DNA from 2 places in the Kitasatospora sp. NPDC091335 genome. Region 1 is predicted to be linked to the other one. Evidence: riboswitches for the same ligand, from Rfam matches in the RefSeq annotation. Region 1 holds a riboswitch; the other holds the start of a gene.
What was found. A riboswitch is a leader RNA that binds a small molecule or an ion and turns the genes downstream of it on or off. The one in region 1 is predicted to bind thiamine pyrophosphate.
Positions count from the first base shown of each region.

Region 2: another riboswitch for thiamine pyrophosphate. It lies ahead of thiO (glycine oxidase ThiO); the one in region 1 lies ahead of thiC (phosphomethylpyrimidine synthase ThiC).

Region 1 is NZ_JBIVUM010000014.1:207,187-215,839, forward strand. It holds gene ACIQOW_RS27385 (NAD-dependent epimerase/dehydratase family protein) at 1-899, opposite strand, end outside; gene ACIQOW_RS27390 (nuclear transport factor 2 family protein) at 1,146-1,670, shown strand; gene thiC (phosphomethylpyrimidine synthase ThiC) at 1,729-3,543, opposite strand; TPP riboswitch at 3,538-3,672, opposite strand; gene ACIQOW_RS27400 (PKD domain-containing protein) at 3,911-6,685, shown strand; gene ACIQOW_RS27405 (DUF5326 family protein) at 6,768-6,968, opposite strand; gene ACIQOW_RS27410 (hypothetical protein) at 7,230-8,537, shown strand; gene tenA (thiaminase II) at 8,594-8,653, opposite strand, start outside.
Region 2 is NZ_JBIVUM010000001.1:562,690-583,305, forward strand. It holds gene ACIQOW_RS02510 (anthranilate synthase family protein) at 1-43, opposite strand, end outside; gene ACIQOW_RS02515 (class II 3-deoxy-7-phosphoheptulonate synthase) at 348-1,697, shown strand; gene ACIQOW_RS02520 (bacterioferritin-associated ferredoxin) at 1,859-2,140, shown strand; gene bfr (bacterioferritin) at 2,185-2,664, opposite strand; gene ACIQOW_RS02530 (molybdopterin-dependent oxidoreductase) at 2,954-3,583, shown strand; gene pknB (Stk1 family PASTA domain-containing Ser/Thr kinase) at 3,618-5,396, opposite strand; gene ACIQOW_RS02540 (thiazole synthase) at 5,499-6,296, opposite strand; gene thiS (sulfur carrier protein ThiS) at 6,301-6,570, opposite strand; gene thiO (glycine oxidase ThiO) at 6,567-7,751, opposite strand; TPP riboswitch at 7,746-7,858, opposite strand; gene ACIQOW_RS02555 (NAD(P)/FAD-dependent oxidoreductase) at 7,978-9,186, shown strand; gene ACIQOW_RS02560 (Rv2175c family DNA-binding protein) at 9,229-9,594, shown strand; gene thiE (thiamine phosphate synthase) at 9,594-10,247, shown strand; gene ACIQOW_RS02570 (polyprenyl synthetase family protein) at 10,306-11,436, opposite strand; gene metF (methylenetetrahydrofolate reductase [NAD(P)H]) at 11,634-12,548, shown strand; gene ACIQOW_RS02580 (hypothetical protein) at 12,778-13,677, shown strand; gene ACIQOW_RS02585 (phytoene desaturase family protein) at 13,689-15,203, opposite strand; gene ACIQOW_RS02590 (DUF4126 domain-containing protein) at 15,215-15,832, opposite strand; gene ACIQOW_RS02595 (SAV_6107 family HEPN domain-containing protein) at 16,433-17,008, shown strand; gene ACIQOW_RS02600 (methyltransferase domain-containing protein) at 17,054-17,806, shown strand; gene ACIQOW_RS02605 (DUF3040 domain-containing protein) at 18,263-18,655, shown strand; gene ACIQOW_RS02610 (DUF3488 and DUF4129 domain-containing transglutaminase family protein) at 18,768-20,616, opposite strand, start outside.

The DNA.
Region 1 (8,653 bases):
CGCACGCCCTCGGTGAGCGCGACCGCCGGCCGGTAGCCCAGCCCCTGGAGCTTCGAGATGTCCCCCACCAGCCGGTAGGTGTCGTCCTCGATCTCCGGGATCACGCTGACCTCGGGCGTCACGCCGGTCGCCTCGCCGATCGCGCCGACGAGCTGCCGCATGGACGTCTCCGTACCGGAGCCGATGTTGAAGACCTCACCCAGCTCCGCCCGGTCGGCGATGGTCAGCAACCCCTGGACCAGATCGGTGACATGGACGAAGTCACGGGTCTTCCGGTCGATGTCCCCGACGATCTGGATCGGGCGGTGGTTGAGGTGCCAGCGGAGGAAGCGGCCGACCTCCACCATCGCCTCGTGCGGGTTCTCGCCCGGCCCGTAGACGCAGAACGGCCGGCCCACCACCACGGGCAGGCCGCACGCGTGGTGGAGCGCGAGACAGGAGATCTCGCCGCTGAGCTTGGAGGCGCCGTACGGAACGAACGGCCGCGTCGGGTGGTCCTCGTCCATCGGGAACCGCCGCGGCGTCCCGTAGACGGACGCGGACGAGACGTAGACGACCCGGCGGACGGCCGACTTGAGCAGGGACTCGGCGAAGGAGACGGTGCCGAGGGCGTTGATCTCGAAGTCCAGACGCGGCTGCGTCACCGACAGCGTCCCGTTGGCGTTCGCGGCGACGTGGAAAACCAGTTCCGCACCGTCGACGGCTTCGGCGATGGCATCGCCCTCACGAATGTCGAGCAGGTGCAAGGTGACCCCGGACGGCGGTTCGACACTCATCGCCGTCCTGGCGTTGTCGATGATGGTCACCTCTTTCCCCAGAAAGAGGAGAGAATTGGTCAGGTGCCGTCCGACGAATCCCAGCCCGCCGGTCACCAATACCTTCTCGTATGCTTCGAGCATGCTTTCAATGTGCCGACGCCACGGCCGACTCGCATGCCGGCGGACCTGAAGCCGCAACCATTCGGGTGAAAACCGGTTCGATCATGTGTCGGCCGCGAACACCAGCGGCGGGCACCCCACCACGGCCACGGTGAACTCCGACCGGGCCGCGAGGGTCGATGCGGACAGCATGCCGCGAACGGTACCCGCCGGGTACGACAGAACGGCCCGCAAGGATCTTCAAGACCTTCGACGCCGTCGCCCCGGATGCTGGGGCCCAAGTCCGTCGAGCACGGTTCGGCGGTGATCCGCCGCACCCTGGAGGCCGCTTCATCGACCCCCCGGCCCGGCGCCCACCCCGACCGCGACGCGATGAGCAGCCACGACATCGTCCAGGCCGCCTGGAAGGCGTTCGCCACCCACGACGCCGACCGGATCTCCGCGGTCTTCACCGAGGACGCCGAGTGGCTGGCGCCTCCGGGGAACGCGACGGCCACCGCGCTGGACTGCCCCAGCCACCTGGTCGGCAGGGAAGTCATCACGCGCTTCCTCGCCGAGGACTTCTCCCGCCTGTTCGCCAGTGACGTGGACGTCACCTTCCACGGTTTCCACGCCGACGGCGACCGCGTGGTGGTGGAGGAGACCATGACCGCGACGCTCGCCAACGGAAACCACTACGCCAACGACTACTGCCTGGTCTTCGAACTCCGCGACGGTCTGATCCACCGCGTCCGCGAGTACATGGACACCGCGCGCGGACACCACACGGTCTTCGGCGGCGCCGAGGAGTAGCCGAAGACGGCAGAGCGCCGCCCCGAGGTGATCGAGGGCGGCGCTCGGGTGTCCCGCGTCAGTCGACCAGGGGGAGGTACACCTTGTTGCCCTGGGCCGCGAACTCGGCCGACTTCTCGGCCATGCCGGCCAGGGCCTCGGCGTCGAACTCGGTGTTCACCGCGGTGGAACCGTCGCCGTGCTCGTCACGGATCTTCTGGGAGATCTTCATCGAGCAGAACTTCGGGCCGCACATCGAGCAGAAGTGGGCGGTCTTGGCGGGCTCGGCGGGGAGGGTCTCGTCGTGGAAGGACCGGGCGGTCTCCGGGTCGAGGGCCAGGTTGAACTGGTCCTCCCAGCGGAACTCGAAGCGGGCGTCGGAGAGGGCGTCGTCCCAGGCCTGGGCGCCGGGGTGGCCCTTGGCCAGGTCGGCGGCGTGGGCGGCGATCTTGTAGGTGATCACGCCGGTCTTGACGTCGTCCCGGTTGGGCAGGCCCAGGTGCTCCTTGGGGGTCACGTAGCAGAGCATCGCGGTGCCCCACCAGGCGATCATCGCGGCGCCGATGCCCGAGGTGATGTGGTCGTAGCCGGGCGCGACGTCCGTGGTGAGCGGGCCGAGGGTGTAGAACGGCGCCTCGTCGCAGATCTCCTTCTGGAGATCCATGTTCTCCCTGATCTTGTTCATCGGGACGTGGCCCGGGCCCTCGATCATCACCTGGACGTCCCGCTCGCGGGCGATCCGGCCGAGTTCGCCGAGGGTCTCCAGCTCGGCGAACTGGGCCTCGTCGTTGGCGTCCGCGATCGAGCCCGGGCGCAGGCCGTCACCGAGCGAGAAGGTGACGTCGTAGGAGGCGAGGATGTCGCAGAGCTCCTCGAAATTCGTGTAGAGGAAGTTCTCCCGGTGGTGCGCCAGACACCAGGCCGCCATGATCGAGCCGCCGCGCGAGACGATGCCGGTCTTGCGGCGGGCGGTGAGCGGGACGTAGCGCAGCAGCACGCCGGCGTGGACGGTCATGTAGTCGACGCCCTGCTCGCACTGCTCGACGATGGTGTCCCGGTAGACCTCCCAGCTCAGCTCCTCGGCCTTGCCGTCGACCTTCTCCAGCGCCTGGTAGAGCGGCACCGTGCCGATCGGCACCGGGGAGTTGCGCAGGATCCACTCGCGGGTGGTGTGGATGTTACGGCCGGTGGAGAGGTCCATGACGGTGTCGGCACCCCAGCGGGTGGCCCAGGTCATCTTCTCCACCTCCTCCTCGATCGAGGAGGTGACGGCCGAGTTGCCGATGTTGGCGTTGATCTTCACCAGGAAGTTGGTGCCGATGATCGCCGGCTCCACCTCCGGGTGGTTCACGTTGACCGGGATGACGGCCCGTCCGCGGGCCACCTCGGCGCGCACGAACTCGGGCGCCAGGCCCTCGCGCAGCGCCACGAACTCCATCTCGGGAGTCACCACGCCCCGCTTGGCGTAAGCGAGTTGGGTGACGGCGACACCGCCGCGGCCACGCAGCGGGCGACGCGGACGGCCAGGGAAGACGGCGTCCAGGTTGCGCAGGTTGCCGCCGCGCGGCGAGGTGTGCCTGATCCCGTCGTCCTCGGGGCGCGCCTCGCGGCCGTCGTACTCCTCGACGTCGCCGCGCTGGCGGATCCAGGCGTCCCGCAGCGCGGGCAGGCCGCGCCGCACGTCGGGCTCGTAGGACGGGTCGGTGTACGGGCCCGAGGTGTCGTACAGCGGGACGGTCCTGCCGTTGGTGAGCTGCACCTCGCGGTACGGAACGCGCAGGTCGGGACGCGATCCCTCGCGGTGGGCCTTGCGCCAGGCCGGGGTCGGGTAGCCGGTGCGCTCGCTGCTGGGGGCGCCCTGGGCAGACTGCGGCTGTGCTTCGAACGTGGTCATCAGACCTCTACTCCCTACGCCGGCATTACCCGGTCAGGTTCCTGCGGTCGACGCAGCCGTCGGTCCGTCCGTCGACGTCCCGGTCAGCGCCCTCTCAGCCCGGTGCTCCGAGCTCCCGCGTCGCAGGCGGTGTTGCCTGCACACGACGCCCAACACGGTAGCGAGCGGATCGCCGCAGGTCCAGAGCGTGTCACCGGGGGGCCGGCCGACGACGCCCGGAGCACCCCACGGCCGAAACCGTCCTACCCCGCCCCCATAATGCTCACCAACGCTCCGCAGACACTCCATCAGGGCGTGCACGGCCCACCCGGGCCCGCACTCCGCCCGGGGGGTCCGCGGCTTTGACGACTCTTGGGGGAAACGCACCGTGCGCATCCGTCATGCGGCGGGCCTGAGCGCCGCCGTGATCTCCGCGGTGGTGGGCCTGCCACTGCCCGCGGTGGCGGCCGAACCGGCCGCCGTGCTGTACGTGAAGGACCATGGTTCCACCTGCGACGACAGCGGCCCCGGCACCCGGGCCATACCGTTCTGCACCATCCAGGCCGCCGCGGACCGAGTGCTGCCGGGCCAGACCGTGGAGGTCGCGCAGAGCAGCTACATCGAGGACGTGACCGTCCGGCACTCCGGAGAGCCCGGCAAGCCGATCACCTTCCGCGGCGCGGGCCGTCTCGGCAAGTCGCCGGACATCCCGTCCATCTCCGGTCCGCTGCGGCAGCCGGTGAAGATATCCGGCCAGCACGACATCGTGTTCTCCGGCTTCGACGTGCCTGGCTTCGAGCTCGACGGCGTCAGCCGGGTCGAGCTCTCGGGCAACTGGATCGAGCAGGAGAACAACGCGGCTGTCCGGCCGGCCGTGAGGATCACCGGGCCCAGCGACCGTGTCAGGGTCGAGCGGTCGGTCGTCCGCGGAACGAGCGGCGGTGTGACGGCCGGCCCGGGTGTCACCGGGACGGTGATCGCCGGGAACGACTTCGTCACCGTGTACGGTTCGTCGGTCTCGCTGACCGACGCCCCGGGCGCGACGATCACCCACAACACCACGCACACGACGTGGAACACCTCGGTCGTCCTCGATCTGGCCGGCTCGTCCGACCATGCCACGATCACCGACAACGTCGTGGCCCTGGGCACCGTCCAGGTGTCCGCCGGCTCGACGGCGGGGACCACCCTCGACTACAACACCCTGCGATGGCCCTCCGCCGACACCTACAAGTGGGCCGGCGCCGTCTACAGGACCCCCGAAGACCTCCTGGCCGCCACCGGCCAGGGCAAGCACGACCTGAACGGCTACGTGCAGTTCGACGACGCCTTCTGGCCGCTGTCCGTCCCCAAGGCCGCCACCGGCCCTGCCGCGGGCACCGCGATCGACTCCGCCGGTCCGCAGACGCCCGGCACCCCCGCCGTCGACCTGCTCGGCCACGGAGCGGTCGACCACCCGGAGGTCGCCAACACCGGACCGGACAGCAGCTACCGGGACCGCGGCGCGTACGAGGTCGTCGGCCTCCAGGAGGTCCGGCTGGACGCGCGCGGGACCGTGCACGAGGCCCCGACCGGCCCCGCGCCATTCACCGTCGAGCTCACCGCGACGGCGACCGACACCTGGAAGACGACGCTCGGCTACACCTTCGACTTCGCCGACGGCACCGATCCGGTGACCTCCGCCGAGCCGACGGTCCGCCACACCTACACCGCTCCCGGCGACTACCGGCCGAAGGTCACCGTCACCGACGGCCTCGGTGGCTCGGTCACCGGCGAGCTGTCCTGGCCGGTCCAGGCGGGCGAGGACAAGCCGCTCACCGCTTCCCTCGCGGTGGACCAGGACACCAGCAGCGACCCGCTGGCGGTCAGGGCCAAGGTCACCACGACCAGCCCGTGGCGGATCAGCGGCTACTCCTTCGACTTCGGCGACGGCCCGGCCAAGCCGAACGAGGGCTACTTCACCGAGCGCCACGTGTACGCCAAGCCCGGCACGTACACCGTGAAGTCCACCGTCACCGACGACTCCGGCGCGACCGTGACCAGCACCCGGCAGGTCACCGTCGACTACGCCCCGTCCGGCTTCACCGCGATCACGCCGACCCGGATCATGGACACCCGCCAGCCCGGCAGCCACTACCCGCGGTTCGGCCCCGGCTCGACCTTCGACCTGGACATCCGCAACCGGGTCTCCGGCTCGGCCGGCAACCTGGTGCCCGCGAACGCCACCGCCGTGGTGATCAACCTGACCGCCACCCAGGGCACCGCCACCAGCCACCTGGACGTCTACCCGTCCGCCGCCGCCCGGCCGGCCACCTCGAACGTGAACTTCGGCCCCGGCCAGGACGTCGCCAACCTGGTGACCGTGCCGGTCGGCCCGAACGGCACGGTGGTGATCCGCAACAACTCCGGCTACGTGCACGCCGTCGCCGACGTGCTCGGCTACTTCACGGCCGGCAGCACCGACCGGTTCGCCTCCGTCGCCCCGGCCCGGCTGCTGGACACCCGGTCCGACGACAACCCGCTGACCTCGGGCAGCGCCCGCCGGCTGAAGGTCGCCGGCGCCGGCGGTGTGCCGGCGAACGCGACCTCGGCGGTGCTCAACGTGACGGCCACCGGGTCCACCTCGGCGGGCTTCGTCGCGGCCTACCCCGGCGGCACCCAGCGCCCCGCGGCCGGTTCCAACCTCAACACCGTCCCCGGCCGGAACATCCCCAACCAGGTGGTGGTCCCGCTGGGCGCGGACGGCAGCGTCGAGCTCTTCACCAACGCGGCCGCCACCCACCTGGTGGTCGACGTCTTCGGCTACTACGGCCCGGACGGCAAGGGCCTGTTCACCCCGGTCACGCCGAGCCGCCTGCTGGACTCGCGGGACAGCGGCCCGTTCGGTCCGTCCTCCAGCCGTACGGTCGGCGGCGTGCCCGCCGGGGCGACCGCCGCGGTGGTCAACCTGACGGCGACCGGGACCACGGAGCCCACCCACCTCACCGCCTGGGCCACCGGCACGGCCAAGCCCGGCACCAGCAACCTCAACGCCAGCCCGGGCCTGGACGTCCCCAACCACACCACCATCCCGGTGGACCCCCAGGGCCGGTTCGACATCGCCAACAACTCCGGCACGACCCACGTCATCGCCGACCTCTTCGGCTACTACCGCAACCAGTAGCGGCCCCGCTCCCGGGAACGCCCGAGGCCCGGCTCCCCCTTCGCGGGGGGCCGGGCCTCAGGGCGGCGTCACGGGAAGCCGGTCAGCCCTTGGCGGCCTTCTTCACCAGGACCACCACGGCGGCCGCGATGCCGACCACCACCAGCAGCTTGATCACGATCGAGAGCAGCGCGCCGACGACGCCGAAGACGAAGGCGACGATGTTCCAGGCCAGCACCAGGACCAGCACCGGGATGACGATGTTGCGCACCCAGGAGGGCAGCGACTTCCAGAGCTCAGCCATGTCGGTTCCTCTTCTCCCCTCGGGTCGGCCGCCGTCCGGTGCCGCATCCCGCTTGCTTTCGGTACTTCGATCGTACGGTGGCGCGAGTGCGGGAACGAGGCCCAACGGCCCGGAGAGAACCCCGAGATCACCCCGATCCCGTCCCCCCGGGGGACCCCCGAGAATTCACCCGGACGGACGCGCAACCTCCGGGCTTCCCGTTCGTCCAACCAGTGCCGGAAGCAGGCCGGTCCGGCACCGTCGATCCGGGGGAGTCCGATCATGCGAGCCCGTACAGCCGTTTCCCTGGCCGCCCTGGCCGCCCTCAGCCTCACCGCTCCCGCCCTCGCCGCCGGCGTGGCCACCGCCGCACCCGCCACTCCCGCCGCACCGGCGACCGCCGCGGCCGACGTCACCGCCCCGGCCGGCTTCACCGGGATGGTCCCGACCCGGGTCCTGGACACCCGCGACTACAACCAGGTCCCGGCGACCCGCACCGCACGGCCGCTCCAGGCGGGCGAGTACTTCTCGACCCCGCTCGCCACGGGCTGTCACAGCCACCCGCCGCAGGAGTGCTACTCCGTCGTCCCGGCCGACGTCACGGCCGTGGTGGTCAACGTGACCGCGACCAATCCGACCGCCGACGGCTTCCTGTCGATCGGCTCCGTCCCCGGCCAGCCGGGGACCAGGCCCGCCACCTCCAGCATCAACTTCAAGGCCGGCCAGACCGTCTCGAACCTGGTCACGGTCGCGGTCGGCCCGGTCAGCCGCACCTCCCCGTGGATCACCGTCTACAACAACTGGGGCACCACCGACGTCGTGCTCGACGTGGTCGGCTACTACCGGCCCGGGGCGACCGACAAGTACGGCCCGCTGAACCCGGTCCGGATCGCCGACAGCCGGACGGACGGCACCGGACGGCTCGGCGGCGACGCGGTGCGCACCTACCAGGTCCGCCGCCCCGAGCTGGGTACCGCGGACGCCACCTCGGTGATCCTCAACGTCACCGCGACCGACGGCACCTGGGACAGCTACCTGACCGCGTACCCGAGCGGATCACCGCGGCCCGCCTCCGGTTCGAACGTCAACTTCCCGGTCGGAAGGACCGTCGCCAACCAGGTCGTGGTGCCGGTCGGGGCCGACGGAAAGATCGACATCTACAACCACGCCGGCTGGGCGCACGTCATCGTGGACGTCGTCGGCTCCTACGGCCAGTCCGGCCAGGGGCTCTTCAGCGCGCTCAGGACGCCGGTGCGCATCCGCGACACCCGGGAGGCCGGCGGCAAGCTCCTGCCGCTGTCGACCACGGACCTCCAGGCCGTTCCCACCGACGGCTCCGTCCCGAACGCGATGGGCGTCGAGGCCAACCTCACGGTCACCGACGCCGGCGAGTCCGGTTACCTCACGGTGTTCCGGGGCCAGGGCCAGGGCACGCGGCCGGACACCTCCACGGTCAACTTCGAGCCCGGGCAGACCGTCGCCAACTCGGCGACCACCGCGGTCACCGGCAGGGGCACCTACTCCGTCTACAACCACAGCGGACCGGTGCACCTGATCGCCGACCTGACGGGCTACTTCGTCACCGGCTGAGCACACCCGCGTGCGGCCGGCCCTCCCGGAACACCGGGGAGGCCGGCCGCACGGGCTCAGACCGGCCAGCGCTCGCCGCGCCAGGCGGCGTCCCAGAACATCCACTCGTAGCGCGA
Region 2 (20,616 bases), on a different contig from region 1:
CGGGGCCGGTGAGGCGGGTGAGCAGGTCGACGGCGGTGGTCACGGTTACGGCTTCCTTCCGGGCGGGGAGGCGAGGGGCGGTGCGGGGTCCGCTCCCGGAGGGGCCGTCTGCTCAGACGCCGACGGCCGCCCCGAGGGGCGGCCGTCGTGGTTCGTCTAGGAACGCGCGATCGGTGGGCCACCCTTGGGGGAGGCCCACCACCAGGAGAGGTTGTGGGGCGCGTGCATGGTGCGAGCGTAGCGGATGCGGCAGGACGGGTGAGGGCGGTCACGTCTTTGTCCGAGATGTGTCTCATCCCTCGGGCAATGGTCACGCGTCACTCCAGTCACCCCGTAGCCTTGGCAGCGTGACCGCTACGACTGAGACATCGAGGACTGCCCACTCCTGGCAGTCCCTGCCCGCGGCGCAGCAGCCTGAATGGCCGGACCAAGAGGCTCTGCGCAAGACCCTTGCCGAGCTCGCCTCGTATCCGCCGCTCGTCTTCGCCGGCGAGTGCGACCAGCTGCGCGCCCGGCTCGGAGCCGTGGCGCGCGGGGAGGCCTTCCTCCTCCAGGGCGGTGACTGTGCCGAGGCCTTCGACGGTGTCTCGGCGGAGCACATTCGCAACAAGCTGAAGACGCTGCTCCAGATGGCCGCCGTGCTGACGTACGCGGCCTCGGTGCCGGTGGTGAAGGTCGGCCGCATCGCCGGGCAGTACTCCAAGCCGCGCTCCAAGTCGACCGAGACCCGCGACGGCGTGACCCTGCCGGTCTACCGCGGCGACTCGGTGAACGGCTTCGAGTTCACCCCCGAGTCCCGCATCCCGGACCCGGAGCGCCTGAAGCGGATGTACAACGCGTCCGCCGCGACGCTCAACCTGGTGCGCGCCTTCACCACCGGTGGGTACGCGGACCTGCGCCAGGTGCACGCCTGGAACCAGGACTTCGTCCGCAACTCGCCGGCCGGCCAGCGCTACGAGCAGCTCGCCCGGGAGATCGACAACGCCCTGGCGTTCATGAGCGCCTGCGGCGTGGAGCCGGAGGAGTTCAAGGCGGTCGAGTTCTTCTCCTCGCACGAGGCGCTGGTCCTCGACTACGAGACCGCGCTGACCCGCGTGGACTCGCGCACCGGCGAGCTGTACGACGTCTCCGGCCACATGGTGTGGATCGGTGAGCGCACCCGGCAGCTGGACCACGCGCACATCGAGTTCGCCTCGAAGATCCGCAACCCGATCGGCGTCAAGCTCGGCCCGACCACCTCGGTGGACGACGCGCTCGCCCTGATCGAGAAGCTGGACCCGGAGCGCGAGCCCGGCCGCCTGACCTTCATCACCCGGATGGGCGCGGGCAAGGTCCGCGAGCACCTGCCCGCCCTGGTGGAGAAGGTCACCGCCTCCGGCGCCAAGCCGGTGTGGATCTGCGACCCGATGCACGGCAACACCTTCGAGGCGTCCAGCGGGCACAAGACCCGCCGCTTCGACGACGTCCTGGACGAGGTCAAGGGCTTCTTCGAGGTGCACCGCGCGCTCGGCACCCACCCGGGCGGCATCCACGTGGAGCTGACCGGCGACGACGTCACCGAGTGCGTCGGCGGCGGCGACGAGGTCCTGGTGGACGACCTGCACCAGCGCTACGAGACGGCCTGCGACCCGCGCCTCAACCGCAGCCAGTCGCTGGACCTGGCGTTCCTGGTGGCGGAGATGTACCGCGGCCAGTAGGCCCGGTGCCCGTCGGATGTGACGAAGGCCCCTCCGGATTCGGTGTCCCCGAGCCCGGAGGGGCTTTTTCGTACCCGTTTCGCCAGGTAAGGTAAGCCTCAGTGAACTAAGGCAAGCCTTAGTCAAGATCCACTCCGCTTCACCCACCGGGAGAGACCGCGATGTACGTGTGCATGTGCCATGCGGTCACCGAGGACCAGGTGAAGAAGGCGATCGACGCCGGTGCCGACTCCCCGCGCCGGATAGCGAAGGGCTGCAAGGCCGGCACCGACTGCGGGTCCTGCGTGCGCCGGATCCAGGCGCTGCTCGGCGAGCACGGCGCCCGGCCCTGCCCGACCGCCCGGCTGGCCGCGAAGCTCGGCCTCGCCGACCCGCAGGCCCCGGCGGCACCGGCCCCGGCGGCCGCCCCGGTGGTCCCGCTGCGGGCGGCCCGGGCGGCCTGACCGGTCCCCGGCCTCAGGGTTTCCGGGGCCTCGGGGCTCCGGCCTCAGGACTCCGGCTGCTCGATGAGCTGGGCGAGGTAGAGCGCCTCGCCGAGCTTCTCCAGTAGCTCCAGCTGGGTGTCGAGGTAGTCGATGTGGTGCTCCTCGTCGGCCAGGATGTCCTCGAAGATGTTCGCCGAGGTGACGTCGTTCTTGGCCCGCATCACCACGATCCCGCGCTTGAGCCGGTCGATCGCCTCGACCTCGACCTGGCGGTCCGCCTCGAACATCTCCTTGACGGTCTGGCCGATCCGGACGTGGAACAGCCGCTGGTAGTTGGGTAGCCCGTCCAGGAACAGGATCCGGTCGGTGAGCGTCTCGGCGTGCTTCATCTCGTCGAAGGACTCGTGCCGGGTGTACTTGGCGAGCTTCGTCCAGCCGAAGTTCTCCTGCATCTTGGCGTGCAGGAAGTACTGGTTGATCGCGGTCAGCTCGGCGGTGAGCTGCTCGTTGAGGAATTCGATGACCTCGGGATCGCCCTGCATGGTGGTGCCTCCTGCACTCGTCCTGCCGTGGGTCCTGCTCTGGTTCCTGCGTCGGGTCCTGCGTCGGTTCCCGTCTCGGTCCTGCTGCTTCGTCCTGCGCTGCGCATCCTGGCATCGCTTCGGGTGGAAATTCCAGTAAGTTCACACTCACTAGGACATGTGTCGGAATATCCGATTCATGATGAAACGTGCTGGTGGGCCGTCGACTGCTGGTCCGTACGGGCGGGGGCGCGAACCCTCGCAAAGGGGCGCGCACCGGGGCGAGTCCGCCGTCTGTCACCATGGATCCATGGGTCAGCCGAAACACGAACCGCCTCCGCCGTCTGACCCGAGGCTCCCCCCGGGGCAGCGCGCACAGCGCGGCTGGCCCGCTCTGCACTACGGCCCGGTGCCCCGCTTCAAGCCGCTGACCTGGGACCTCCAGGTGTTCGGCGCGACCGCCTCGGCGGAGAAGCACAGCTGGGACTTCGAGGCCTTCAGCGCCCTCCCGCGCACCACGGTCGTCGCCGACCTGCACTGCGTGACCAAGTTCTCCGTGCTCGGCAACACCTGGACGGGCGTGTCGGCCGCCGCCGTGCTCGACCTGGTGCCCCCGGCGCCGGGCGTCACCCACGTCATGGTCTGGGCCGAGTACGGCTACAGCGCCAACCTCCGGCTGGCCGACTTCGCGGACCCCCACACCCTGCTCGCCACCCACCGCGACGGCGAGGCGCTCACCGCCGAACACGGCTTCCCGGTCCGGCTGGTGGTGCCGCGGCTGTACGCCTGGAAGGGCCCCAAGTGGGTGCGCGCGGTGGAGTACATGCGGGCCGACCGGCGCGGCTTCTGGGAGGAACGCGGCTACCACAACCTCGCCGACCCCTGGCGGGAGCAGCGCTACTCCTACCAGGAGGAGCCGGGCGACGGGCCGCTGCGCTGACCCCGACCGGGGGCCGGCGGTGCTGGACCGGCGGCTAGAAGAGCGAGAACTTGACCGTCACCGGGCTGCGCTGCGGCCGCCGCTCGCCCGCCGCCGGGCTCTGGCCGGACGCGGTGACCGCGCCGAACACGTCCCAGCCGCTGGTCTGCATGGTGAAGCCGGCCGCCTGGAGCGCCTTCTGCGCCTCGTCCTTGGTCATCCCGGTGACGTTCGGGACCGCCACCATGCCCTTGCTGACCACCAGCGAGACCGCGGTGTTCTCCTGTAGCAGCTGCCCGGCCGCGGGTGAACTGCTGATCACCGAGCCCTCGGGCACGGTGTCGTCGTAGGCCTCCGTCACGTTGCCCCTGGCCAGCTGGGCGCCGGTCAGCGCCGTGGCGGCGTCGGCGGCGCTCCTGCCGGTGAGGTCGGGCACCGCGATCCGCTTGGGGCCCTTGGAGACAGTGACGGTGACGCTGTCGCTCTTGCGGGTGCGCGCGCCCACCCCGGGGTCGGTGGAGATCACCTGCCCGGACGGGACGGACTCGCTGAACACCTCGACGAACTTCCCGTGCAGGCCCTGCCCGTCCAGGACCCGCTGGGCCTCGGCCCGGTCCCTGCCGAGCACGCCGGGCACCGAGCCGTACAGCCCCTCGGAGATCCCGTAGGTGGCGCCGCCGATCGCCAGCACCAGGGCGGTCAGCGCGGCCGTCCAGATCAGCGGCTTGCGGGGGAGCCGGCGCAGCAGGCCGGGCCGGCGCCGGCGCACCGGGGCGGGCTCGTCGTACGGGCGCGGCTCGGCGAGCAGCTCGTCCATCAGCTCCGGCGGCATGTCCAGCACGCTGGTGCGTTCCTGCGGCGGGGCGTCGGCGGGCCACGGCAGCGGCTCGATCACCGAGGTCGGCTCGCTGGTCGGGTAGCGCGGGCTGGGCCGGGTGGAGGCCGGCGGCTCGGCGTCCAGCTCGGCCGGGGTGAGGGTGCGGCGGACCCGCTGGAGGGCGGCGAGCAGCTCGACCGCGTCGTACGGGCGGGCGTCGGCGGACCGGGCGCAGGCGCCGGCCACGATCGCGTCCAGCCCGGGGCCGACGGCGGGGGCGACCAGCGAGGGGGCGGGGACGTTCTCGTGCAGGTGCTTGTACATGACCTGGACGGGGTTGTCGCCGGTGTGCGGGCGGCGGCCGGTGAGCATCTCGTACAGCAGGATGCCGGCCGCGTAGACGTCCACCCGCTGGTCGGTGGGGGCGTCCGGGAGGATCTGCTCGGGGGCCAGGTAGGAGACCGTGCCCAGGACCGTGCCGCCGGTGGCTGTGCTGGTCGAGGTGGGCGCGCCGTCGGCGGTGCCGAGCACCCGGACCAGGCCGAAGTCGGCGACCTTGACCAGGCCGCCCTCGGTGATCAGCACGTTCTCCGGCTTGACGTCGCGGTGGACCAGCCCGGCCCGGTGGGCGGAGCCGAGGGCGGCGAGCACCGGCTCCAGCACGTCCAGCGCGGCCCGGACGGACAGCGCGCCGCGGTCGCGCAGCAGGTCGCGCAGGGTGCGGCCGGGCACGTACTCCATGGCGAGGAAGACGTGGCCGCCGTCCGCGCCCTGGTCGAAGACGTTGACCACGTTGGGGTGGGTGAGCTTGGCGACCGCCTTGGCCTCGCGGATGAAGCGGGCGGTGAAGCCCTCGTCCCCGGCCAGCGAGGGGTGCATCACCTTGAGCGCGACCACCCGGTCCAGCCGGGTGTCGGTGCCCCGGTAGACGGTGGACATCCCGCCGGTCGCGATGCGCTGCTCGACCCGGTACCGGTTGTCGAGCAGGCTACCGATCAGGGGGTCGTGCAGTGCCATGTCCACCCGGTGAGTCTAGTGCCGCCGCGCCCGGCCGGGCCCGGAGGACACCGCCCGCCGGCCCGGCTGTGCCCGGCTTGTGACACGGTCCCACCGGCGCGTTCAGAACGCCGGGTGCTCCCGGGTGTCCAGATCGGCCCGGCCGGCCATCGCGGAGGAGGCCTCGGCGTGGAAGCGGCGCGGGATGCGGCCGGCCCGGCGGGCGAGCCGGCCCGCCTCGGCGGCGTGCCGCATCGCCTCGGCCATCAGCACCGGGTCCTGAGCCCTGGTCACCGCGGAGGCCAGCATCACCGCGGAGCAGCCCAGTTCCATCGCCAGCGCCACGTCGGAGGCGGTGCCGGCGCCGGCGTCCAGGATCACCGGGACGCCGGCGCCCTCCACGATCAGCTGGAAGTTGTGCGGGTTGCGGATGCCCAGGCCCGAACCGATCGGCGAGCCCAGCGGCATGATGGCCGCGCAGCCGACGTCCTCCAGCTTGCGGGCCAGCACCGGGTCGTCGTTGGTGTACGGCAGGACGGTGAAACCGTCGTCGACCAGAGTCTCGGCGGCGTCCAGCAGCTCGATCGGGTCGGGCAGCAGGGTGCGCTCGTCGGCGATCACCTCCAGCTTCACCCAGTCGGTGCCGAGCGCCTCGCGGGCCAGCCGGGCGGTCAGCACGGCCTCGCCGGCGGTGAAGCAGCCGGCCGTGTTGGGCAGCACCCGGATGCCGTTGCGGGTCAGCACGTCCAGGACGGAGCCCTGGGTGGTGGCGTCGACCCGGCGCATCGCGACGGTGGTCAGCTCGGTGCCGGAGGCGAGCAGCGCGCGCTCCATGACCTCCAGGCTGGGCGCGCCGCCGGTGCCCATGATCAGCCGGGAGGAGAAGGACGTCCCGGCGATGGTCAGAAGGTCGTCGGCCATTGGTTCAGCCTCCCTGTACGGCGGTGAGGATCTCGATCCGGTCGCCGGGGCTCAGTGCCGTCGCGGACCACGAACTGCGCGGCACCACGGCCTCGTTGAGTGCGGCGGCGACGCCGGTGTTGGCGGCGCTGACGGTGGCCACCAGCTCGGCGAGGGTGGTCGTGGCGGGTGTCCTGCGGGGCTCGCCGTTGACGGTCAGGGCGATCTCGTGCGGTGCGGTCCCGTGCGGTGCGGTGCCGTGCGAGGCGGTCTCGGGGGGTGCGGTCTCGGTCATGCGGAGGCCTTCGTCGTGGAGCGGTCGGGGGAGAAGCGCAGCGGCGTGAACGGCCGGGCCAGATCGGGGACTTCACCGGTGGCCAGGTGCTCGGAGACCAGGTCCGCGGTCACCGGGGTGAGCAGCACGCCGTTGCGGTAGTGGCCGGTGGCGGCGACCAGGCCGGGCAGGGCGGTCGGGCCCAGTAGCGGGGCGTTGTCCGGCGAGCCGGGGCGCAGGCCCGCGGAGGTCTCCACGAGCGGGAGTTCGGTGATCCCGGGGATCAACTCGTGGGCATCCCGCAGGAGTTCGTACACCCCGCCGGCGGTGACCGTGGTGTCGTAGCCCTGCTCCTCGGTGGTCGCGCCGACCACCAGCTCGCCGTTCTCGCGCGGGACGACGTACAGGTGCTGCCCGCGGACGACCGCGCGGACGTTGCGGGAGAGGAACGGCCGGTAGGACTCGGGAACGCGCAGCCGGAGGATCTGGCCCTTCACCGGACGGATCGCGGGCAGCACGTCCTGCGGCAGGCCGGGCAGCCGGTGGCTGTGCGGGCCGGCGGCGAGGACGACCTGCCCGGCGGTCACCGTCCCGCCGGTGCTCAGCCGGGCGCCCACCGCGCGGCCGCCCCCGACCAGCAGCTCGACCGCCTCGGCCCGGTGGAGCAGGACGCCCGCGCGCTCGCAGGCGGCGGACAGGGCGGTGAGCAGCCGGCGGGGGTCGACCTGGTGGTCGTCGGCGACGTGCAGGCCGCCGCGCACGCCGGGGGCGAGCATCGGTTCGAGCCTGCGGGCCTCCCGGCCGGTCAGCCAGGTCGAGTCCAGGCCGAGCCGCTGGTGGAAGGCGTGCAGTTCGCGCAGCTCCGCGCGGTCGTCGGAGTCCTGGGCGACGGCGATCGTGCCGCAGCGGCGGTAGCCGGTGTCCAGGCCGCCGCTCGCCTCCGTCAGTTCGGCGGCGAACGCCGCGTACCGCTCGTTCGAGGCCATCCCGAGGCGCAGCAGCGGCTCCTCGCCGTACTGGAGCTCGGTGACCGGGGCGAGCATCCCGGCCGCGACCCCGGCGGCGCCGTGGCCGGGATCGGGGTCGACCACGACCACGTTCCGCACGCCGCGCTGCGCGGCCCGCCAGGCGACGGCGAGGCCGATGATGCCCCCGCCGATCACCAGGACGTCCGTGCGGGCGCCCGGTAGCAAGCGTGACAAGGCTGCTCTTCTCCCTTCGCCGGTATGACCCGGATCAGGTTCGGACGGTCGCAGGCCGTGTCAGCCCGCCTCTCAGCCCGGTGCGCCGGGCTCCCGTGTGGTGCTCCCACCATAACGCCGGGGGTCGGCCCGGCCGAAGGCCCGTACGCAGGGCGGACGGGGGAGGGGCCGCGGGCCCGTACGGGGGACGGGACGGCCCGCGGCCGCCGTCCGGCCGCTGGGTACAGTGACGGGCGTGGCAGAGCTGAGCGCAACGGATCAGGTGGTCGTCGTCGGAGCCGGGCTGGCCGGGGCGCAGTGCGCCCTCAAGCTGCGGCAGGGCGGGTGGCGGGGACGGATCGCGCTGGTCGGCGAGGAGCCGCACGCGCCGTACGACCGGCCGCCGCTCTCCAAGGACGTGCTGCTCGGCAAGACCGACTCCACCGCCCTGGACATCGACTACGACGGGCTCGGCATCGAGCTGCTCACCGGCCGCCGCGCCACCGGCCTCACCCCCGGCGTGCTGCACACCGACGCCGGCGACCTCCCGTACGGCTCGCTGGTGATCGCCACCGGCGCCGTCCCGCGCGCCCTGCCCGGAGCCGAGCGGGCGCACCTGCTGCACACCCTGGACGACGCCCTGGCGCTGCGCGCGCTGCTGCGCCCCGGGCTGCGGCTGGTGCTGGTCGGCGCGGGCTGGATCGGCGCCGAGGTGTCCACCGCGGCCCGGGCGGCGGGCTGCGAGGTGACCGTGGCCGAGGCCGGTCCGGCGCCGCTGCCCGGCGCGCTGCCGGCGGAGATCGGCTCGGCGATGGCCGCCTGGTACGCCGAGGCGGGCGTGGACCTGCGCTGCGGGGTGGGCGTGGCCGCCGTCGAGCCCGGCGCGGTGCTGCTGGCGGACGGCTCGCACCTGCCCGCCGACGAGGTGGTGGTCGGCATCGGCGCCCGGCCCGCGACCGGCTGGCTGGCCGGCACGGGGGTCGAGCTGGACGCGGCCGGCGCCGTCGTGGTGGACGGGCGGCTGCGCACCTCGCTGCCCGGGGTCTTCGCGGCCGGCGACTGCGTCAGCTACCCCTCGGCCCGGGCCGGCGCCCGGCTGGCCGTCCAGCACTGGGACCACGCCCTGCAGTCCGGCGAGGCGGTGGCCGCCGCCGTCCTGGGCGCGGACGCGCCGGCCTACGACCCGGTGCCGTACTTCTGGTCCGAGCAGTTCGGGCGGATGGTCCAGTACGCCGGCCGGCACGCCGAGGGCGACGAGCCGCTCCGGCGCGGCAGTCCGCAGGACGTCGGCTGGTCGGTGCTCTGGCTGCGCGACGGGGTGCCGAGCGCGCTGCTGACCGTGGACCGGCCGCGCGACCTCACCCAGGGGCGGAAGCTGATCGAGCGCGGCACCGCGCTGGACCCGGCCCGCGCGGCCGACCCGGCGGTGCCGCTGAAGGCGGCCGTCGCGGGGTAGCGCCTGGTGCGCGGTGGGCCGTGGAGGTGGCAGTCTGGTGGCGTGAGTGAGATCGAAAGCAAGATTGAAGCCCTGGTCACCGACTGGATGTACCTGCCCGACATCTCGGAGCAGTGGGGGGTCCGGGTCACCGAGGTACGTGACCTGGTCAAGAACGGCGGCCTGATCGCCGTACGGCGCGGGCCGAACAAGTCGCTGCAGGTCCCGGCGGCGTTCATCGACGGCCCGGGCCTGGTCAAGCACCTGTCCGGCACCCTGACCGTCCTGCGGGACTGCGGGTACGACGACGTGGAGATCCTGGAGTGGCTCTTCACCGAGGACCCGTCGCTGCCCGGCAGCCCGATCCAGGCGCTGCGGGAGAACCGTGGCACCGAGGTGAAGCGCCGCGCCCAGGCGATGCTGATCTGATGGCGGCGGACACGCCGCGCACCCGGCTGGCCGACGCCCGGCTCTACCTGTGCACCGACGCCCGTCGGGAGCAGGGCGACCTCGCCGACTTCCTGGACGAGGCGCTGGCCGGCGGGGTGGACATCGTCCAGCTGCGCGACAAGGGCCTGGAGGCCAGGCAGGAGCTGGAGGTCCTGGAGGTCCTGGCCGACGCCTGCCGCCGGCACGGCAGGCTGCTGGCCGTCAACGACCGCGCCGATGTCGCCCACGCGGCCCGGCCGGACGTGCTGCACCTCGGGCAGGACGACCTGCCGGTGCCGGCCGCCCGGGCGATCCTCGGCGAGGACGTGCTGATCGGGCGTTCCTGCCACGCCGAGTCCGAGGTGGACGCGGCGATCGACGAGCCCGGGGTGGACTACTTCTGCACCGGTCCGGTCTGGCCGACCCCGACCAAGCCGGGCCGCCCGGCGCCGGGCCTCGGCCTGGTCTCGTACGCGGCGAAGCGGACCACCGACCGGCCGTGGTTCGCGATCGGCGGGATCGACCTCGGCAACCTGGACGAGGTGCTGGCCGCCGGGGCCCGCCGGATCGTCGTGGTCCGGGCCATCACGGCCGCGGCGGACCCGCGGGCGGCCGCCGCCGAACTGTCCGGCCGGGTGCGCGCCGCGCTCTGACCACCCGGGTTCTGACCCACCCGGGCCGTACGGCGGGCCCGGAGGCCGCCGCCGTCCGTCAGTACTTGCGGACGGTGGCGGCCTCGGCCAGTGCCAGCAGCACCGTGCGGGCCCGCTCGTCGGCGAGCGGCGCCGCCTCCAGCGCGGCCAGCGACTGCCGCATCAGCTCCTCGATCCGGCGTTCCACCAGCTCGGGGGCGCCGCTGCGGGCGATCAGCCCGCGCAGCCCGGTGACCTCCTCGGCCGCGAGGTCCGGCGCGCCGAGCCGCCCGTCCAGGTGCCGGGCGTCCGCGGCCGACAGGCCCCGCATCGCGTGCGCGACCAGCAGGGTGCGCTTGCCCTCGCGCAGGTCGTCACCGGCCGGCTTGCCGGTGACGGCCGGATCCCCGAAGACGCCGAGCAGGTCGTCGCGCAGCTGGAAGGCCTCGCCCAGCGGCAGCCCGAACGCCCCGTACGCCTCGACCAGCCCGGGACCGGCGCCGGCCAGCAGCGCGCCCACCTGGAGCGGCCGCTCGATGGTGTACTTCGCGGACTTGTAGTGCAGCACGGTCTGCGCCCGCTCCAGCGCGCCCTCGTCCGTCGAGTCGCCGGCCACCGGCTCCAGCACGTCCAGGTACTGGCCGAGCATGACCTCGGTGCGCATCAGGTCGAACACCGGCTTCGCGGCCAGCGCCGCGGCCGGGTCCAGGCCCGAGCGCAGGAACAGCTCGTCGGACCAGATCAGCAGCAGGTCGCCGAGCAGCACCGCGGCGGAGGTGCCGTACTGCTCGCGGTCGCCGCGCCAGCCGCTGTCGCGGTGCAGCGCCTCGAAGCGGCGGTGGATCGAGGGCAGGCCGCGGCGGGTGTCGCTGCGGTCCATCAGGTCGTCGTGCACCAGGGCGCTCGCCTGGAGCAGCTCCAGGGCGGCGGCCGCGTTGGCGATGCCCTCGCCGGTGGCGCCCCCGGCCGGGCCGCCGGCGCCGCGCCAGCCCCAGTAGCAGAAGGCCGGGCGCAGCCGCTTGCCGCCGTCCAGCAGGAAGTCGCGCAGCGCGTCGGCGGCGGGGACCAGCTGGGGCGAGATCTTGCCGAGCAGCACGGACTGGCCGTCGATGAAGGCGGCGAGCGCGGTGTTGACGCGGGTGCGGACGTCCTCCGCGTCAATGGGATTGGCCGCGCTGGGGTTGGCCGGCCGGGTGCTGGACGAGGTCACGATGGGGCTCCGCTGGTTCGCTGGGGTGCAGCAAGCGTAGCGGGGCGACTGGGAACGGATGTGCGAGCGGCGGCGCCGGGGGCGCTCCCGGAGGTGCCGCGGAGAGGCGCCGGGCGAACCGGAACGCCGTCCACTTGTTGTCTCAATAAATGGACCTGGGTTGTCCGGCCCCTTCGAACGCCGGATAGCCTGCCAGCATGGCACTCGGCATCGCTTCCACGAGGACGGATCGCGCACTGACGGTCCGCGAACTCCTGACGGCCGGCAAGCGCTCCTTCTCCTTCGAGTTCATGCCGCCGCGCACCGAGGTCGGCGAGCAGAAACTCTGGGACGCCATCCGGCGACTCGAACCACTCGACCCCAACTTCGTCTGCATGACGTACGGCGCGGGCGGCTCCTCACGCGAACGCACGGTCAACATGGTGGGCCGGATCGCCACCGAGACCACGCTGACCCCGGTCGCCCACCTCACCGCGGTCGACCACTCGATCGCGGAGCTGCGCAACATCATCGGCCAGTACGCCGACCAGGGCGTCCGGAACGTCCTCGCGGTCCGGGGCGACCCGCCCGGCGACCCGATGGGCGAGTGGGTCAGCCACCCCGAGGGCGTCACGTACGCCTACGAGTTGGTGGAGCTGATCAAGGGCATCGGCGACTTCTGCGTGGGCGTCGCCGCCTCGCCGAACATGCACCCGCGTTCGACCGACTGGGACGACGACATCCGGCACTTCGTGGCGAAGGTCCGCTCCGGGGCCGACTACGCGATCACCCAGATGTTCTTCGAGGTGGACGACTACCTGCGGCTGCGCGACCGGGTGACGGCCGCCGGCTGCGAGACGCCGATCATCCCGGAGATCATGCCGGTCACCAACGCCAAGCAGCTGGAGCGCTTCCCGCAGCTCAGCGGTTCGGCCTTCCCCGCCGACCTGGAGGCCCGCCTGCGGGCGGCCATCGACGACCCGGCGGCGCTGCGGGCCATCGGCATGGAGCACGCCACGGCGATGGCCGAGCGCCTCCTCGCCGAGGGCGCGCCCGGTCTGCACTTCATCACGCTGAACCACTCGACGGCGACGCTGGAGATCTACCAGAACCTGGGGCTGCACCAGCGCTGAGCGGCGGGCCCGGCCCGGCGCCGGGAGACCGGGCCGGGCGGGTGTCTCCGCGGCGCCGGCGCCGGGTGTTCACGGGCCCGTCACCGTACCGACGGTGGCGGGCCCGGACGTGTGCGGCCGGTGTCCGGGGGGTGGGAACGCGATGCGGTACCCCGGCCGTTGAACCGGTACAGTCGCCGCACACGCGCGGCGCACACGCGTGGGCACGCGAGCTGGAGGTAGCGGGCGGATGGGCATCGGATACCTGCTGCTGTACGTCGCGTTGGCGGTGGTGGCGCTCTGGCTGGTCGCGGAGGTGCTGCTGCAGAACCGGGCGCCGCTGCACTGGCGGGCCCTGGCCCTGACCGGCTTCCTGGGCGTGGCCGCCGGGATGAGCCTCGGGTCGGTCGTGGTGATCGGGGCCGGCGCCGCGCTGTTCGCGGTCGGCCAGACCTTCGTCACCCTTTCGGTCAAGCGCGGCCACCAGGCCGGCTGGTCGCTGCGGAAGTCCGACGGCAGCCTGCCGGGCCCGCTCGCCAAGGTGCCGCTGCTCGGCGCCCTCACCGGCGGCGCCGCCGCGGTGGCGGCGGCCGCGGTCGCCCGGAAGCGGATCGGCGAGGTCAGCGCGGTCGAGGAGACCCCGGCCGCGGTGCCGGTGCAGGTTCCGGTACCGGACGAGCTCCCGGCGGAGGTGCCCGAGGTCGAGCAGACCGCCGCCTTCGAGATGCAGGAAATCGCCCAGGACGGCGTCTACGCCACCTCGTACTACGAGCAGCAGCCGCAGATCCCGCAGCAGCCCCAGGACCCGTACGCCGCCACCTACCAGGGCGGCTACGACCAGCAGCAGTGGCAGACCCAGCAGCAGCCCGCCTTCGCCTACGACCAGCAGCAGCCCTACGGCGGCTACCCCCAGTACCAGCAGGACCCGTACGGCGGCTACCCGCAGCAGCAGGGCCAGCAGCAGGACCAGTACGCCGGCTACCAGCCGCAGCACCAGCAGCCCTGGGACCCGAACGCCCAGCCCCAGCCCCAGCAGCACGAGCAGTGGCAGCCCCAGCCCGAGCAGCACACCCAGGGCATCCCGCAGCAGCCGGTGTACGACCAGAACTACGGCTACCAGCAGCAGGACAACACCTGGCACCAGGGCTGAGCCGCAGGCCGTCAGGCCGGGCCGATCAGGCCCGCGGCGATGCAGGCCGACATGCCGACGCGGGCCAGCCCGCCGCCGGGGTGGGCGTTGCCGCCGACCAGGTAGAGGCCGGGGACGGGGGACTCGTTGGCGGCGTGCAGCCCCGGAAACGAACAGGCGAGCACCGGGCGGGCGACCGAGCCGCCGAGGGCGCCGGTCTCCCTGCGGGTGTCCTCCGGGGTGCGCACGACCCGCCACAGCACCCGCTCGCGCAGCCCCAGGCCGGCCGCGTCCACGTGGGCGAGCAGCCGGTCGGCGTAGCGGTCGGCGACGCCGGGGGCCGTCCAGTCGACGTCGCCCTGGGCCGGGACGGTCGCCGTCAGCACCACGCTCTCGTGGGCGTCGTCGGGCCGCAGCGACGGGTCGTCCGGGCGGAGCACCTGGACGGTGGGGCGTTCGCAGGGCGGCTCCGAGAGGGTGAGGGCGTTCTCCTCGGCGGCCGGGTCGGCCGCGTGCACCACCGTCCGGTGCACGGTGCCCTCGGGCCGGGGCCCGCGCAGGGCCAGCAGCACGCTGAACCGGCCGGGCACCTCGAACGGTTCCCACCCGTCGGGCTCCGTCCCCGGCCACTCGGCGAGGCCGTGGCGGAACAGCGCGGCGGTGTCCATCGCGGAGACCACCAGGTCGGCGTCGATCCGGCCGTCCGCCGTCTCGACCCCGCGGGCCCGGCCGCCCTCGACGACCACCCGGGTGACCGGGGTGTCGAAGCGGAACCCGACCCCGCGCAGTTCGCAGCGCCGGTACACCGCGTCCGCGAGGGCGCGCAGGCCGCCCCGGACGTACCAGACCCCGAAGGACTGCTCCATGTACGGCAGCACGGTGGCCCCGGCCGGGGCCTGGCCGGGCGGCAGGCCGTACCGCAGCGCGGCCTCACCCAGCAGGGCGGTCAGGCCGGGGTGGCCGTCGAGCTGCCGCCGGGCGACGGTGTCGAGGGTCCACCGGACCGGCTTGCGCAGCCGGGCCAGGCCGGTGCGCGGCGGGACGGGGTACGGGTCGGCCTCCAGGACGGCCCGGTCGGCCGGGGACAGGACGCCGCGCTCGGCCGGGAGCGGCTCCTCCAGCAGCGGGCGGCGGGTGGCCTCCCAGACCGTCCGGCCGTGGTTCATCACCTCGCTCCAGCGGGCGCCCGAGCCCGCGCCGAAGGCGGCGTCCAGGGCCTGGCCGACGCCGCCCCTGGAGGCGTTGGGCAGGGTGACGGCGGTGCCGTCGGGGAACAGGTGCCGGCTCTCCGGGTCGACCGGGGCCAGCCCGACCAGCTGCTCCAGCGGCTCCCTGCCGGTCTTCAGCGCGAGGTCGCGGTAGACCGCGGGGAGGGTGAGCAGGCCGGGCCCGGTGTCGAAGGCGAAGCCCTCGCGCTCGTACCGCCCGACCATGCCCCCGTACGTGCCGCCGGCCTCGCAGACCGTCACCCGGTGGCCGAGGGTCGCCAGCCGGGAGGCCGCCGCGAGCCCGCTCATTCCTGCGCCGATGATGACGATCTGTGCCATGGCACCTGATCCTAGGTCGGCCGGGCGGGCGATCCGTCCGCGGCCGCCCGGGCGGCCCTGCGTTCGCGGCGGCGGGCCCGGAAGGCCCGGATCCTGCTGACCGCGAGCCAGACCAGCAGCAGGCCGACGGCCAGCACCACGCCGGCGACCGTGGCGGCCAGCCAGGGGTGGAAGATCGCCAGGGTGACCAGGCCGGCCACCGAGAGGTCCTCCGCCATGCTGACCACGATGTTGCTGAGCGGCTCGGGGGAGGTGTTGACGGCCATCCGCAGCGAGGCCTTCACCAGGTGGCTGACCAGCGCCGAGGTGCCGCCCATCGCGCCGGCCGCGACCTCGCTGAGCGAGCCGGGGTCGTTGCTCGCGATCAGCACGCCGACGGTGGCACCGGCGATCGGCCGGATCACCGTGTGCACGGCGTCCCAGACGCTGTCCACGTACGGGATCTTGTCGGCCACCGCCTCCAGCGTGAACAGCACGGCGGCCACGAGCAGCACGTCCGTGCGCTCCAGCGCCTGCGGCACCGAGTCCGCGTCGGCGAACCTGCCCAGCAGGCCGAGCAGCAGCACCACCGCGTAGGCGTTGATGCCGCTGGCCAGTCCGCTGGTGAAGATCAGCGGCAGGACCGTCATCGCGTCCCCCTCCTCGTGGTCATCGCGTCCCCCTCCTCGGAACCCGGGCCGGTTCCGCCGGCCCCGCCGTACCGTACCGGCAGCCGGGACGCCGTGGGCGCGGGTCGCGGTTCCGGCGGCCGGCGTGCGGCGGACTGAGTACGGATACTCAGATCCCCGGTTGAGTACGTCAACGGATGGCCCCCGACCTGCGGAGACGGGAGAGTGGTGGCACCCGGGAGGGCGGCGCGTCGGGCGCCGGGCCCGCCCGGGCGGCGGATCCGTCCGTCTCCCGGCAGCGAACGCCGGGGGAGTCGGGTGGACGGTCCGCCACGGGGCTGGTCACGGTCCCCGCACCGCCGACACGGGGCGGCGGAGCGGGCCGGGGGGAGACCGGCCGCGGGGGGAGTTCGCCACCGCCGCCCCGGGGGGAGCGGCGGAGCGACGGCACGGCGGCGGCGCGGACCGGGGGAGGACCGCGCCCGCCGCCGCTACGCCCGTTTCCGGCCCGTTCCCGGGGAATGACGGCGGACGGGGCCGGATTGTCAGTGGTGCCGTTCACGATGGAGGGGCACGGGCCACCCGGTCCGCGCGCTGCCTCGGAAGGGGGAGACCATGACCATCAGTCACCCTGAGCCCGTCACCGCCCGCCTCCGCTCCGCCGCCCTGCCGTACCTGCCGGGTCCGTCCGGTGCACGCCCCGCCGGAGGGGACGTCCACCCCGTGCTGCGCCGGATCGCCGCTCCGCCGGCCGCCCTCGACCTGCTCGCCGACGCCCACCGCACCCTCGCCGGGGCCCGCGCCCTGGACGATCCGCTGGAGCGCTACGCCACCGCCCACCTGGCCGCGCTGCGCACGGTGGCGGCCGTCCTGGCGGTGCGCGGCCGCCCGGAGAAGAGCCCGCGCCGGCGCAAGGCCATCCGCAGCGCCTGGGAGGTGCTGCCCGAGGTGGCCCCCGAGCTCGCCGAGTGGGCGCTCTACTACGGCGCGGGGGCCCGGCGCCGGGCCGCCGCCGAGGCCGGGATCCGGGGCGCCGCCTCGGCCCGCGACGCCGACGACCTGATCCGCAACTCCGCCCTCTTCCTGCGCCTGGTCGAGCGGCTGCTGGGCCTGCACGCAGCCCCGCCCGCGGCAGGACCGCCGCCGGACGCCGACGAGCCGCCGGGCGCGGGCGGGCAGCCCGCCGGGCCGGTCTAAGGTGGAGGCAACCTGATCGAACCGCACGTGCCGAGGAGTTCCACCTTGTACCCGACGCGTCCCCGCAGTGCCCTGCGTACCGCCGTGGTGTGGGAGGTGGTCCGGACGGCCCTGGAGAAGCGGGCGGCCGAGCTGGACCAGCCGGTGCTCGACGTGGTCGACACCGGCGGCGGCACCGGCAACTTCGCCGTGCCGGTCGCCAAGCTCGGTCATCGCGTCACCGTGGTCGACCCGAGCCCGGACGCCCTCTTCGCCCTGGAGCGCCGGGCCGCCGAGGCCGGTGTGACGGACCTGGTGCGGGCCGTCCAGGGCGACACCCAGACGCTGCCCGAGGTGGTCGCCGCCGGCAGTGTGGACGCGGTGCTCTGCCACGGCGTGCTGGAGGTCGTGGACGACCCGGCCGAGGCGCTCGGCAGCCTGGCCGGCACCCTGCGCAAGGGCGGCCTGGTCAGCCTGCTGGCGGCCAACCGCAACGGCGCCGTGCTGGCCCGCGCGCTGGCCGGCCACTTCACCGAGGCCCGCACCGTGCTCTCCGCCTCCGACGGCCGCTGGGGCGAGCAGGACCCGATGCCGCGCCGCTTCACCGGCGACGAGCTGGGCCGGCTGGCCGAGGCCGCGGGCCTGCGGGTGGAGTCGGTGCACGGTGTACGCGTCTTCGCCGACCTCGTCCCCGGTGTGCTGGTGGACACCGAGCCCGGCGCCCTGGAGGCGCTGCTGAAGCTGGAGGAGGCCGCCGCCGCGCAGCCCGCCTTCCACGCCGTGGCGACCCAGCTGCACCTGCTGGCCACCCTGGCCTGAGGCGTCCCTCCGGACCCGCGCGCCCCTTTCGCAGCGCCTTCACACCGCCGCACGGTTTCGCACACCGTACGGCGGTGGTTCGCGCCCCGTACGCCCGCCGGTTTCCCGCCCGCTCCCCGTTCGCGCCGGGCCGCCCGGCGGCATACCTCCCCAGGTCCGGGACGATTCCATCCGATCGGGCACTTGTCCGGGGCGTGGCGCGTTGACTCCGATGCGGTCGTCCGCGCTCGAAGTGGCCCGTCCCACGCGGCGCAGACCACCCCGTAACGGGCTCACGGACCGTATGATCTGGGTAAAGCCGGAAAGCATGACAGCCGGATGCGTGGGGCATATGGACGACACGGGCCGGGCCCCCGCACAGGCGTCCGACCGTGTGCCCCAAGGCTGATTGGACTTGCCTCCCCGACCGGGGTGGGCGGACCGGTCGCACCCGCGACCGACGAGTAGGAGGACTCCGTGCCGCTCTCGGAGCACGAGCAGCGACTGCTCGACCAGATGGAGCGAGCGCTGTATGCCGAAGATCCCAAATTCGCGTCGGCGCTCGAGGGAACCGGGCTGCGCACCTACACCCGTCGGCGGGTCTACCTGGCCGTGGCCGGCTTCGTGGTGGGGATCGGCCTGCTGATGGGCGGCATGGTCGTGCCGGACCAGATCTGGGTCAGCGTCGTGGGGTTCCTGGTGATGCTCGGATGTGCGGTGTTCGCCGTGACCGGCTGGCGGCGCGGGCCCGCGGGCCAGGGCACCGGGGGTGCCGGCCCGGCCGCGGCCCCGCGCCCCAAGGCCGGGATGATGGACCGGGTGGAGCAGCGCTGGCAGCGCCGCAGGGACGAGCAGACCGGCGGCTTCTGAGCCGCTCGGCCGAGACCTACGAAGCCGGGGCGGGCAGTCGATCGACTGCCCGCCCCGGCTTCGTACGTCTCGGCTTCGTGTCCGGCGCGGAACCCTGGCGCGGAACCCCGGCTCAGGACTCCGGCGTGGAGCGCTTGCGCCGGGTGAGTACCCGCCGCACCGGCACGCAGACCCGCTCGACCGCCCGGCCCGCCCCGGTGGCGACGGCCGCCCTGGCGGCCCGCACCGCGTCGGAGATCCGCCACCACAGCTGCGCCGAGGACGGCGGCAGCAGCAGCGCCCTGGTCCGTCCGCGCCGCCCGGCCGCCGCCCGCAGCCCGCGCCGTACGGCGCGGACGTCGGCGGCCAGCGGCTCCGCGGTGAGCGGCCCGGGCGGGGCGTAGAGCACCCGCTCGGTGGCCAGCGCGAGCCGGCCGGTGGCCGCCGCGGAGTCCGCGTCCAGCTGTGCCGTCTCGGCGATCCGGCGCGCGGCGGAACGCGGTGTGCGTGACTCGTCCGGGGGAATTCCGAGGTCCCAGGCGGAGTCGACCAGCTCGTCCCAGGCGGCCAGCACCTGGGCGTCGGTCAGCTCCGCGGGACCGCTCCCGCCGGGCCCGCGCCGTCCGCCGCCGCCCAGCCGGCGCCGGCGTACGGCGGCGCGCCAGAGCATCGGGGCGAGCAGCAGCGCGATCAGCACGGCCACCGCGGCCAGGGTGCCGAGCACCTGGGCGGAGAGCAGCCAGGACTCCTCGCCGGCCGTGGCGGCGGTCCTGCCCTTGGTGCCGCACTCGCCCAGCTGGCGCTGCTTGGCGGTGCAGTCCGAACCGGCGGTCGGCACCGGGGCGGCCGAGGCGGACTGCGGGGCCGCGGTCGCCTGCTGGCTCGGCGCGGTGGTCGGGGTGCTGGACTTCTCGGTGTAGCGGGCCGGGACGCCGCGGCTCGGGGTCGGCTCGAAGCGCAGCCAGCCGTAGCCCGCGAAGTACAGCTCGGGCCAGGCGTGGTACATCCGGCCGTTCACCGAGTAGACGTCGCCGCCCTTGTTGTCGCCCGGGGTGAAGCCGACGGCCACCCGGGCCGGGATCTTCAGCACCCTGGCCATCGCCGCCATGGTGGAGGCGTAGTGCACGCAGAATCCCCTGCGGTCGCGCAGGAAAACGGCGATGGCGTTGCTGCCGGTGCCGCCGTTGACCGTGGTGTCGTACTTGAAGGTCGGCCCGGTGAACCAGTTCACCAGCGCCGTCGCCCGGTCGTAGTCGTTCTGCGCGCCCGAGGTGACGGCCCTGGCCTGCTCGGCGACCACCGCCGGCAGGTCGGACGGGAGGGCGGTGTAGTGCTCCCTGACGTCCTGGGGCGCGGTGGCCGCGAGGCGCAGCTCGTCGGCGGTGGGCCGCAGGTCCAGGGCGCTGACGTGGTAGCGCAGGCCGCGGATCGCCTTGTCGCCGGCCGGCAGGACGGTGCCGGTCAGCGGGTCGAGCTTCCAGTCGCCGCGGTTGGGGACCTGGACGGAGGCGGCCGGGTAGGGCATCGGCAGCCAGCTGGCCTCCAGCCGGTCGCTGACCTGGAAGTCGCCCTCGATCCGGGGGACCTGGGCGTTGCGCAGGCCCTCGGGGGTGGGCAGCGTCACCGGGAGGTCGCCGACCGTGGTGCTGCCGAGCTTCCAGTTGGTGCCGTCGAACTGGTCGAGCGAGCCGGTCCGCAGGTAGGTCTGGTCGGCCAGCGGGCTGTCCAGGGTGTAGCTGAGCAGCTCCGCGTCGGTGGGCTTGGTGATCGCGGCCTCCAGGCTGACCAGCGGGTCCAGGCTGGTCGACAGGCTCCCGCCGACGCCCTTGCCGCTCGATCCGCCGGAGCCGGAGCGCAGCAGCCCGAAGCTCCAGTGCGGCAGCACCACCGGCAGCAGCAGGGCCACCGCCAGGGCCAGCACGCCGACCTGACGGCCGCCGGGGCTGACCCGGCCCGACTCCACGGAGCCGCGCGAGCCGCCG